Regions from separate parts of the Pseudoalteromonas sp. CNAT2-18.1 genome, predicted to be linked through region 1. Evidence: predicted binding sites of a transcription regulator. Region 1 holds the regulator's gene; the other holds the start of a gene.
The links. Region 1 encodes sigma-54, which starts transcription at its own class of promoters, with help from an activator protein. Its sites were predicted from a motif close to GTTGGCACGNNNNTNGNNT; they were not measured.

Region 1 (5,900 bases):
AGCACCCCATTCAAGGCCCCGATGGCGAGCTCTTTGGTCAGTATAAATTTCTGGTTGGTGGCGTTAATATGGCCAAGTGCGAGGCCTCGAATAACCAAGGTCAGCGTTTGCGAGCCGGCCACGCCCCCCATTGATGGCACAATACCATTGAGCACGGCTAAAAATGGCAAGATACCCAAGGTGGTTTCGAAAAAGCTCGCCACAAATGCGGCCAGCATCGCGGTCAATAAATTTACTCCAAGCCAAACGGAGCGCCGCTGAGTACTTTTAAATACCGGTGCAAAGGTATCTTCTTCATCATCTAGACCGGCTAAGCTCAGTAAACTGTGTTCAGCGTCTTCACGGATAACATCGACGATATCATCAATGGTAATACGCCCAAGTAAGTGCGCCTGATCGTCGACCACAGGGGCCGAAATCCAGTTGTGGCGCTCGAACAGCTGCGCCACTTCAGACTCATCCATGGTGATTGGAATAGATTCACACTCTTCATCCATGATGTCGCGCACGATGGCATCTGGCATGGTGGTTAGCAAAGAGCTCAATGGCATTGAGCCTAAAAAGCAGTTATTTTTATCGACTACGTAGAGCTCATCGGTGCCTTCAGGTAACTCGCCTTTGAGGCGTAAGTAGCGCAGCACCACATCAACAGAGACATCGGGACGGATAGTCACTGTATCGGTATTCATCAGCGCCCCAGCTGAGCGCTCCTGGTAAGACAGAGCCGTAGTTGCACGGTCTCTATCTTGGATATCCATTGCCTCAATAACGTCTTTATAAACGGGCTCTGGTAAGCTTCGTAATACTTCCCCTAAGTCATCATCGTCCATGTCCTCTGTCGCTGCGGCGATATGCTCAGGCTCCATGCGTGAGATAATGCTCAGGCGTACATCTTCAGAGAGCTCTTCAAGTACATCGCCTTGGACATCAGGGTCGACGAGCGCCCATAGTTTAGAACGTGTCTTATGGGGCGATGATTCTAATAATAATGCGGTATCACAGGGCGCAGTTTTGGCGAGAAGCCTGCGTACATGAACAAACTGGCCGCTATTAAGAGCTTCGGTGACTTCTTGAAGTTGTTGCAGCGGGTAATCTTGTTCATAGGCTTCTGGCATAGGCATCCCTTAAATACAAAAAATGGGGTGGGAAATAGCGTGCAAGCAAGCGCTTACAAGCCGTTGATTAGTTTAACCTAACTAAATCAATGATAGCAAAAGTAAATGCCTAAGGGTTATTCTTGTTCGTGGAACTTTTCTGCAATGAGCGCCCCGATAGCTGCCAACGCGGCGTCGGCATCAGGGCCTTCACACTGCACGCGCACTTCCTTACCTTTGCCGCTCTCAAGGAGCAGTAAAGCCAAGACACTGTCGGCCTGTGCGCTCTTATCACCTTGATATAACATTATTTCGGCATCAAAATTCATCGCCAGTTGCGCCAATTGTGAGGCTGCACGAGCATGTAGGCCTAACTTGTTTTGAATAATAAAAGTACCTTCAACCATCACTATTTTTCCTGCTCTCGATGGCGAATTTTCACGTTCGGATAAGTATCTAAAAAGCGCTCTCCCAAAGTTTGGGCAAGGTACACTGAGCGGTGTTGACCCCCAGTGCAGCCAATAGCAATGGTTAAATAACTACGGTTATTACGCTCTAGGTGGGGTAACCAAGTTTGAACAAAAGTTTGGATCTGCCAAGTGAACTTTTGCACGATTGAGTGACTGGCTAGATAATCTTGAACGGGTTGGTCTAACCCTGTGAGCGCCTTTAGTTCAGGTTCCCAATGGGGATTGGGGAGAAACCGCACATCAAACACATAATCAGCATTTTTTGGAATGCCATGTTTAAACCCAAAAGACTCAAAAGTGATCAGTAATTGCTTGTCTTTTTTACCCAGCACTTTTTCACGGATCATCTCCGCCAACTGGTGAACACTGAGCTCAGTTGTATCAATAATAAAGTCGGCGTGGGAGATGAGTACATCAAGAAGCTGCTTCTCTTCACGAATAGCGACATCCAACGTCATATTTTGCATGGATAAGGGGTGTAGTCGACGAGTTTCAGAGAAACGCTTTATCAACGTTTGTTCGTCACTATCAAGGTAAAACAGCGAAGGCTTAGCAAACTCAGGCAGGTAAGCGAGAATGTCGTTAAATTCATGCTGTTCTTTGGGCAAATTGCGCACGTCGATACTGACGGCAATTTTGTCATAATTTGCTGAAACACTGCGCACCAAGGAGGGGAGTAAAATAACTGGGATGTTATCTACGCAATAGTATCCAAGGTCTTCGAGCACCCGTAACGCGACTGATTTTCCAGAACCCGAGCGACCACTGACAATGATAAGTTCCATCCGACAACTCCTTGTTTTACCCCAAGACGCACATTTAAACCACACCATGAACCAATACGGCGCGCATTAGTCGGCGATCAATTGATAAAGCTCTTGATCGCTGCTCGCCGAGCGCAGTTGTTTACACAGTTGTTTGTCTTTTAGTTTATCAGCAATTGTCGCTAAGGTCTTCAGGTGTTGTTCAGTCTCATTAGCCGGCACTAAAAGTGCGACAAAGATATCCACTGGACGGTTATCAATGGCATCAAAGTTAATGGCTTCGCGATTGGTTACAACAATGGCAATCGTACTGTCGATACCATCGAGACGGCCATGTGGAATAGCAACGCCTTTGCCGATGCCAGTACTGCCCAGCTTTTCGCGGGTTAGCAAAGCATCAAGTACCGATTGCTCGCTGAGGTGAGGACTGTGCTGATGAGCCACCTGAGAGAGGTACTCCAGCATTCTTTTTTTGCTATTAAAAAGGACCGCAGCTTTGCTGCAGTCCTTGGTAAAGAGTGAATCTAGGTTCATGTTAGTGACGAGATAATTTCTCTTTATGTTTAATCACTTGACGGTCGAGCTTATCAATTAAGCCGTCGATCGCCGCATACATATCCTGGTGCTCTGCGGTTGCGAACAGTTCACCACCGTTAACGTGAAGAGTAGCTTCTGCTTTTTGTGTTAGTTTTTCAATATCAAGAATGACATGCACATTATTTATATGGTCAAAGTGACGCTCTAATTTTGCAAATTTGCTATTCACATAGTTGCGAAGAGAATCAGTGATTTCTACGTGACGACCGGTAAGATTTAATTGCATAAGCATTTTCCTTCTTGTCTAACGTCTATATCAAACTTTTACGCTGATTTGACGGTGGAATGGCTAGCGATTCACGATATTTAGCAATCGTGCGCCGAGCCACTTTAATTCCTTGCTCGGCTAGTACGTCGGCAATCTTGCTATCACTCAACGGTTTAGCAGGATTCTCCGCAGCTACTAGCTTTTTGATCAATGCTCGAATCGCTGTGGACGAGCATTCACCTCCGTTTTCGGTTGTAACATGGCTGGAGAAAAAGTACTTCAGCTCAAAAATACCCCGTGGTGTATGCATATACTTTTGGGTGGTCACACGGGAAATCGTTGACTCATGCATTTCCACCATTTCGGCAACGTCATTAAGCACCATTGGCTTCATTGCCTCTTCACCATGTTCAAAGAATGCCTGTTGTTGTTGAACAATGCAATTAGTTACTTTAAGTAGCGTATCATTGCGTTGTTCCAAGCTCTTTATAAACCATTTCGCTTCTTGTAAATGCGAGCGAATAAATTGACTATCACTTTGCGACTTACAGCTTCGCGACATTGATGCATAGTGATCGTTAACGCGGATCTTAGGCATACTATCTGGGTTTAATTCAACCACCCAGCGGCCTTTAACTTTCTTCACCGATACGTCTGGAATCACATACTCTGACTGCTCTCGCACAATCGTGGCTGCAGGAGTCGGATTTAAACTGTGTATCAGTGTCATCACCTCTTTTAACTGCGCTTCTTTAAGCTTAGTCTTTTTCATCAAGGTGCGATAGTCGCGACTACCAAGCAAATCAATATAGTTACAAACTACCTCTTTGGTCTCTTCAAGCCAAGGGGTTTGTGGGTCAAATTGCTTGAGCTGGATCAACAAGCACTCTTGTAAAGAACGCGCACCAATTCCTACTGGATCAAAGAGTTGGATACGCTTAAGAACGGCTTCAATTTCATCGAGCTCGATACCATCGTCTTGTTCATCATGATTCAAGCTTTCCAGCAGATCTTCACAACTGACCGTTAAAATGCCGTTGTCATTGATGGCTTCAATGATAGCTGTGGCGATGGCCTCGTCGGTGGCACTAAAAGGTGTTAATTGCAGCTGCCACATTAAATAATCATGTAACGACTCGGTGGTTTCGCCTTGGTAGATAGACTCATCTTCTGGCATAGGCCCAGAGGAGGCAACGGGAGCCGCACTAATATACTCATCCCAAGACACATCCATGGGCAAGTCTTCACTGATGGACTCGTTGTTCATGGCATCAGCACTTTCAACTTCATCCTTACTGGCGCTGGCCGTCTCGGCGGTATCGTTATTTTGGTTGTCGGACGTCGACTCTTTTTGCTCTTGGTTGTCGTTATTGTCGGCGTAATTGTCTTCTTCAACTTCAAGTAATGGGTTGGCGTCCAACGCCTCTTGAATTTCTTGTTGGAGATCCAAAGTACTGAGCTGCAACAGGCGAATCGCTTGCTGCAATTGTGGGGTCATTGTTAATTGCTGGCCTAGGCGCAGCTGTAATGATTGCCTCATGTATCTCTAACAATCCTTTAATCGTTATAATCTAAACTGCTCACCCAAATAGACGTCGCGAACCGTTTGATCGGCAAGAACTTGCTCTGGAGTGCCAGAAGCAATGAGCTCGCCATGGGAAACAATGTATGCGGTTTCACATACGTCTAGGGTCTCTCGCACGTTGTGGTCGGTGATTAATACACCAATGCCACGATTGCGCAGATGCTCTATGATTTTCTTTATATCTAACACTGAAATAGGGTCGACACCAGCAAAAGGTTCATCCAACAAGATAAACTTGGGGTTTGCCGCCAATGCTCGCGCTATTTCTACCCGGCGACGTTCGCCACCAGATAACGCCATTCCTTGTGAGTCTCGAATGTGCTGTATATTAAACTCATCAAGTAGGCCCTCAAGCTCGCTTTCACGCTCTGCTTTGCTTAAGCCCTTGCGGGTTTCTAGAATGGCCATCAAATTTTGAAAAACTGTCAGCTTTCGAAAAATAGATGATTCTTGCGGTAAATAACCAATACCTAAGCGCGCACGAGAGTGCATCGGCATCAAAGTGATATCCTCATCATCAATACTGATGGTGCCTTTATCACTGGGTACCAAGCCAACTATCATGTAAAAAGTAGTTGTCTTACCGGCTCCATTAGGGCCGAGCAAGCCGACGATACTACCTGCTTGCACTTCTAAGCCCACACTTTTGACGACCTCCCGGCCTTTATAGCTTTTCGCTAATTTTTGTGCTTTAAGAGTCGCCATTATTGCTCTTTCTCCGGCGTATCGTCACTTTGTGGTGTTAATGTTGTGCGCACTCGTGTGCTGGAGTTTTCATCCTTTTCGGCGGTGATCAGCTGTTTGGCAATATCATAGCTTATAGTTTCGGCAACGATATGCTGGTCGGCCATGGCAATCTTAGCATCACCTTGAATTTTTAGGGTCTCAGAGGCGACGTCATAACGAATTTCCAGCGCCTGTGCAGAAATCTCAGTGCCATCTTCCATCACTTCGGTGTACACAGCTGGTGAGCCGGTGGCTACGAGCAATTGCTTGTTATCACCCAATTCTGGACGACGGTGAGCCTCAAGGCGGTCAGCTTTTATTTCCCGTTTGCCGTGAACAATATGCACGTTCTTATCAAAAATAGTGATATTTTCTTTGATCAGTGCTTGTTGTTTGTCGGCATCAATTAACACTTCCTTGGCGGTGATTTGCTCAGCAGTAGCGCTGGCAGAGCAT
Region 2 (5,900 bases), on a different contig from region 1:
CGATTACCAAGATGCAATAAAGCTTAAAAAAGCAGTAGATGTGCAGAAACTACCAGAGTTTTTCGCAGGGGCAAGCTCTGTCCAAGATGCAGCTGCTCAGCAAGCCGCAAGGCTGCTTGGTGCACAAGATGGTGAATATGTGCTCGACGCCTGCGCCGCACCGGGCGGCAAAACCTGTCACATACTTGAGTTGGCCGATGCAAAAGTGATGGCGCTTGACTGTGATGCTGAACGCCTAGACAAAGTGCGCGCTAACTTACAGCGATTACAGCTTGATGCCGAACTTGTTTGCGCCCAAGCACAAGACACTGAGTCATGGTGGCAAGGTCAGCAATTTGATCGCATTTTATTGGATGTTCCCTGCTCAGCAACAGGGGTGATACGCCGTCATCCTGATATTAAATGGTTAAGACGACACTCTGATATTGACGAGCTCGCTAAGCTACAGGGACAAATCCTTGATGCTATTTGGCCATTATTGAAGCCGGGCGGAACTTTACTTTATGCAACTTGTTCGGTGCTATCAGAAGAAAATCAAGAGCAGATGAAAGCCTTCTTCACACGCCATCGTGATGCTCAGCATAGCCCACTGCACGAGCAAGACTCTATAGCTCAACCAGGGTGGCAATTATTACCTGGCGACACCGATGGCTTCTATTACGCAAAAATAATAAAACAGTGATATAGCAATGAAAATTATCATCTTAGGCGCGGGGCAAGTCGGCGGAACACTGGCTGAAAACCTTGTCGGCGAGCAGAACGAAATCACCGTTGTCGACATTGATGGCGATCGCTTGCGCGAGCTACAGGACAAATATGACCTGCAAGGAGTCACTGGGCACAGTGCTCACCCCGATATTTTGCGCAAGGCCGGCGCTGAAGATGCTGATATGATTATTGCCGTCACCAGCTCCGATGAAGTCAATATGGTGGCCTGCCAAGTGGCCTACAGTATTTTTAATACCCCCACCAAGATTGCCCGTATTCGCTCGGAGCAATACCTGCGCTATCGTCAGCAGTTGTTCCATAATGACGATTTGCCGGTGGACCACTATATCGCTCCTGAGCAACTTGTTACCAAGTACATCCGCCGCCTTATTGATTATCCGGGCGCCTTACAAGTGCTGCAATTTGCCGATGGCAAGTTGTCTCTGGTCGCAGTCAAAGCCTACTATGGCGGTTTACTCGTTGGTTATGCGCTATCAGCATTGAAAGAACACATTCCCAATGTAGAGACTCGTGTTGCTGCAATTTACCGCCAAGGCAAGGCTATCAAACCCTTGGGCACCACAGTGATCGAAGCCGACGATGAGATCTTCTTTATTGCCGCAACCAAGCATATTCGTGCGGTAATGAGTGAACTGCAAAAGCTTGAGCGTTCTTATAAGAAGATCATGATCGCCGGTGGCGGTAACATTGGTGCTGGCTTGGCCCGCTCGTTGGAAAAAAACCATAGCGTTAAGCTGCTGGAGCGTAACCCACAACGAGCTGAGCAACTATCTGAAATGCTCGATGATACTGTGGTTTTTTGTGGTGATGCGTCTGATCAGGAGCTGCTATCAGAAGAGCATATTGAGCAAGTCGATGTATTCATTGCAGTGACCAATGACGACGAAGCCAATATTATGTCAGCGATGTTGGCAAAACGTATGGGGGCGCAAAAAACCATGGTGCTCATTCAACGTGGCGCCTATGTTGACTTGGTGCAAGGCGGCGAAATTGACATTGCTATTTCACCACAGCAAGCGACCATTTCAGCCCTGCTGACTCACGTAAGACGCGGTGACATCGTCAATGTTTACTCGTTACGTAAAGGCGCGGCAGAGGCAATTGAAGCCGTAGCCCATGGTGATGAGAACACCTCTAAAGTGGTAGGCAGAGCTATCTCTGAAATTAAACTACCTGCAGGGACCACTATTGGCGCTATCGTGCGCAATGATGACGTACTGATAGCCCATGATGATACAGTGATCCAAAGTGGTGACCATGTCATTATGTTCTTGATAGATAAAAAACACATTCATGTGGTTGAGAAGCTCTTCCAGGTCAGCGCAATGTTTCTGTAAAACATAAAAAAGCAGCCTTAGTGGGTGGACTAAGACTGCTTTTGCGTTGCTCTAATGGGTCTGGGTATTTACTCAGCGTGAGCAAATTCTTCCTTAGATAGCTCGCCATTTCCATCAATATCAAGCTCATCAAATTTAGTTAGAATCGCTGCATCTGCACTTGCCTCTTCCTTGCTGATGCTGCCATTACCGTCGACATCCAATGTATCAAAAGTAGAACCTGCGATAGCTGTTGCAGAAGAAGCCAAAATCGCCATAGCAAGTAGTGTGTTAGTCGTTTTCATCACGCTCTCCTCTTAGTTGGCGTTAAATTACTCAGCTTTTGCGAATTCTTTTTCGCTCAGCTCACCGTCTTTATTGGCGTCCAAATCCTTGAACTGCTGCATTAGCTCTGGATACTTAGACGCTTCTTCCATGCTGATAGCGCCATTGCTATCTACGTCTACACTGTTAAAGTCCATATCCAATGCGAATGCTGATGATGCGCTTACTAAACCTACGATAGCGACTGCTTTTGTCGAATTTTTCATAATGTATCCTCTTTACTGTGTGGTGTTGTCCGGTGTTGCGCAGTCGTTACTGCGCTTTAGCAAATTCTTGCTCAGATAACTCACCGTTCATGTCAGTATCCAAGTCTTTAAATTGACTCATAAGCTCAGGATACTTAGACGCCTCTTCCATACTGATAGCGCCGTTGCCGTCGGCATCGATAGTGTTGAAATCTGCATCCAGTGCGAAAGCTGAAGATGCGCCTACAAGTGCCATTAATGCGACTGTGTGTTTCATGGTTTTCATAACTTGCTCCTTACCTTGTTTGGTAAATAATTGGGTTACTCGGCTTTTTCGAACTCTGCTTTTGAGAGCTCACCGTTGCCATCTGTATCGAGTTGATCGAACTGCTCCATTAGAGCGGCATCGACAGAGGCCTCTTGAACACTGATAGCGCCATTGCCGTCGGCATCAAGTGCGTTAAAATCTGCTGCAAATACAGCGCTTGATGCAGCTAAAGTGACAAATGCGATTGTTGACGTCATACCTTTCATAACAAATCCCTCTTAATGGAAATAAAGTGCGTGAGAAAGAGCGAATAGCGCTTAAGCTTGCTCGAACTCTTCTTTTGAAAGCTCACCGTTACCATCGGTATCTAGCTTGTCGAAGTGTTTGCTAAGCTCTGCATCCACTGCTGCTTCTTGCTTGCTGATAGCGCCATTGCCGTCTGCATCTAAAGTAGAGAAATCTGCTGCAAACGCTGCGCTTGAAGCTGCTAAAGTTATAAGTGCTAAAGTTGAAGTCATGCGTTTCATAATAAGTATCCTTCTGGACTGAAAACTAAAATCTGAAATTGATGTTTAAACTAAGCGCTTAAGCTTGTTCAAACTCTTCTTTTGACAGCTCACCGTTACCATCGGTATCTAGCTTGTCGAAGTGTTTGCTAAGCTCTGCATCCACTGCTGCTTCTTGCTTGCTGATAGCGCCATTGCCGTCTGCATCTAAAGTAGAGAAATCTGCTGCAAATGCTGCGCTTGAAGCTACTAAAGTGATAAGTGCTAAAGTTGAAGTCATGCGTTTCATAATAAGTATCCTTCTGGACTGAAAACTAAAATCTGAAATTGATGTTTAAACTAAGCGCTTAAGCTTGTTCAAACTCTTCTTTTGACAGCTCACCGTTACCATCGGTATCTAGCTTGTCGAAGTGTTTGCTAAGCTCTGCATCCACTGCTGCTTCTTGCTTGCTGATAGCGCCATTGCCGTCTGCATCTAAAGTAGAGAAATCTGCTGCAAACGCTGCGCTTGAAGCTGCTAAAGTGATAAGTGCTAAAGTTGAAGTCATGCGTTTCATACTCAATATCCTTCTTTACTTGTTGAAATCTGTGTCAGTAACGTTCTGTGCTAATTGCTACTGCGTTTTAAACTCACCCTGACTATTACAAGTCCGGTGCCAACATTAAAAAAGCACTATTTATCATGGAGATATATGTAAATCAGGGGAGTTAAGAGCCGTTACACTATGTTTTTCTGTTGCCCTTTTGCGACACAGTTCAGGCTTAAAAGACAATATCTATATTTTTCAATAGGTTATTTTGCAACTTCTCACCTTGAATTCAGCCAATTACCTGCCAGGATTGAGCTGAAGGTGACTTTTAACTGAATGAAAGTGTAATGCCATCATTCTCATAAATTATTTTTTATGTTTATTTATATAAAATTCAAAAACTTATAATTTAAATAACTATTTGTAAGGGGATTTTTATTGAGCCCCAACTGCACACCAAGCGCTGTGTTGCTTTTTAGCAACAACGCATCTTTGGTTCAGTAAAGAGGTGGAATTTAGGACAAAAAGAAATACAGAAGAGATAAAAAAACAATTGAGTGCCTACGCTAGGCATCCACGCCTCAACGCCACTCAACGAGTGACGTTAAGTCACTGCCACGAGATAGAAAAGGGAGCATGGTGGCAGGAATTCATCCTGAAGCGACGCCCGGCTCAGGCATCCACGCCTTCGCGTTCGGCCCTCAACGAGTGACGTTAAGTCACTGCCACGAGATAGAAAAGGAAGAGCATGGTGGCAGGAATTCATCCTGAAGCGACGCCCGGCTCAGGCATCCACGCCTTCGCGTTCGGCCCTCAACGAGTGACGTTAAGTCACTGCCACGAGATAGAAAAGGGATAGCATGGTGGCAGGAATTCATCCTGAAGCGACGCCCGGCTCAGGCATCCACGCCTTCGCGTTCGGCCCTCAACGAGTGACGTTAAGTCACTCGCTGTCGCAAGCGACCGTGCCTCACCCACGCCAGAATGTTGGGGTAAACAGCACGAGGAGAGTAAATATCTCTAACCGGCCAAAGACCATTGCCAATGTCAGGATCCACTTTGCGCTATCACTAATGTCACCATAGTGAGCGGCTACTTCACCCAGCCCTGGACCCAGGTTATTAAGGCAGGCAGCGGTCGCCGAGAAGGCAGTGATATTATCTAGCCCCGTCCCCATCAGGCTGATCATAATAATTACAAACACCAAGGCATAGGCAGAGAAAAAGCCCCATACCGCCTCCACAACCTTATCTGGCAGGGCTTTACGACCTAGCTTAATCGAATAGATGGCACGCGGGTGGACCAAACGGTTAAGCTCTCGGATACCTTGTAAGTAAAGTAAAAACACCCTCACTACTTTCATTCCCCCGCCTGTGGAGCCCGCACAACCACCAATAAAACTGGAAAAGATCAGCAGCATAGGTAGAAACAGCGGCCAAGCGGAGAAGTTATCGGTCGCAAAACCGGCGGTGGTACTGATGGAAACGGCCTGAAACATCGCCTGGTCAAGCGTTTCATCACCATTGGCGTAAATGTTATTAGAGGAAAGCACTGCGAAACAGATAATGATGAGTGCCACTTGAATCAGAAAAAATGCTTTAAACTCAGGGTCGCGCAAATAAACTTTGCCACTACGACTGGCCACCGCTGCGTAGTGCAGTGAAAAGTTGATTGCCGCAATTAGCAAAAACACCACACAGATCAGGTTAATCACGGGGCTATCAAAGTGCCCCATCGACGCATCATAGGTAGAGAAACCACCAATGGCTATGGTTGAAAAGGCATGACAAATCGCATCAAACCAATTCATTCCCGCAACCCAATAAGCCAGCGTGCAAGCTAAGGTAAGCGACACATAGATATACCACAGGTGTTTTGCCGTATCGGCAATTCGTGGTGTCATTTTTGAATCTTTCACCGGCCCTGGCGTCTCAGCACGGTACAGCTGCATCCCACCCACGCCAAGCATAGGGAGCACGGCAACGGCAAGTACGATGATCCCCATACCGCCCAGCCATTGT

Region 2: MHM94_RS15710 (EF-hand domain-containing protein) is a predicted target of sigma-54. The motif match lies at 3,992-4,010, and genes of this name have one in related genera.

Annotation. Positions count from the first base shown of each region.
Region 1 is NZ_JAKRFR010000005.1:326,039-331,938, reverse strand. It holds gene mgtE (magnesium transporter) at 1-1,115, opposite strand, end outside; gene MHM94_RS13125 (HPr family phosphocarrier protein) at 1,232-1,504, opposite strand; gene rapZ (RNase adapter RapZ) at 1,504-2,349, opposite strand; gene ptsN (PTS IIA-like nitrogen regulatory protein PtsN) at 2,416-2,862, opposite strand; gene hpf (ribosome hibernation promoting factor) at 2,864-3,151, opposite strand; gene MHM94_RS13105 (RNA polymerase factor sigma-54) at 3,177-4,673, opposite strand; gene lptB (LPS export ABC transporter ATP-binding protein) at 4,698-5,423, opposite strand; gene lptA (lipopolysaccharide transport periplasmic protein LptA) at 5,423-5,900, opposite strand, start outside.
Region 2 is NZ_JAKRFR010000007.1:13,014-18,913, forward strand. It holds gene rsmB (16S rRNA (cytosine(967)-C(5))-methyltransferase RsmB) at 1-682, shown strand, start outside; gene trkA (Trk system potassium transporter TrkA) at 690-2,066, shown strand; gene MHM94_RS15680 (EF-hand domain-containing protein) at 2,135-2,350, opposite strand; gene MHM94_RS15685 (calmodulin) at 2,378-2,596, opposite strand; gene MHM94_RS15690 (calmodulin) at 2,643-2,861, opposite strand; gene MHM94_RS15695 (calmodulin) at 2,897-3,109, opposite strand; gene MHM94_RS15700 (EF-hand domain-containing protein) at 3,161-3,370, opposite strand; gene MHM94_RS15705 (calmodulin) at 3,429-3,638, opposite strand; gene MHM94_RS15710 (EF-hand domain-containing protein) at 3,697-3,906, opposite strand; gene MHM94_RS15715 (TrkH family potassium uptake protein) at 4,850-5,900, opposite strand, start outside.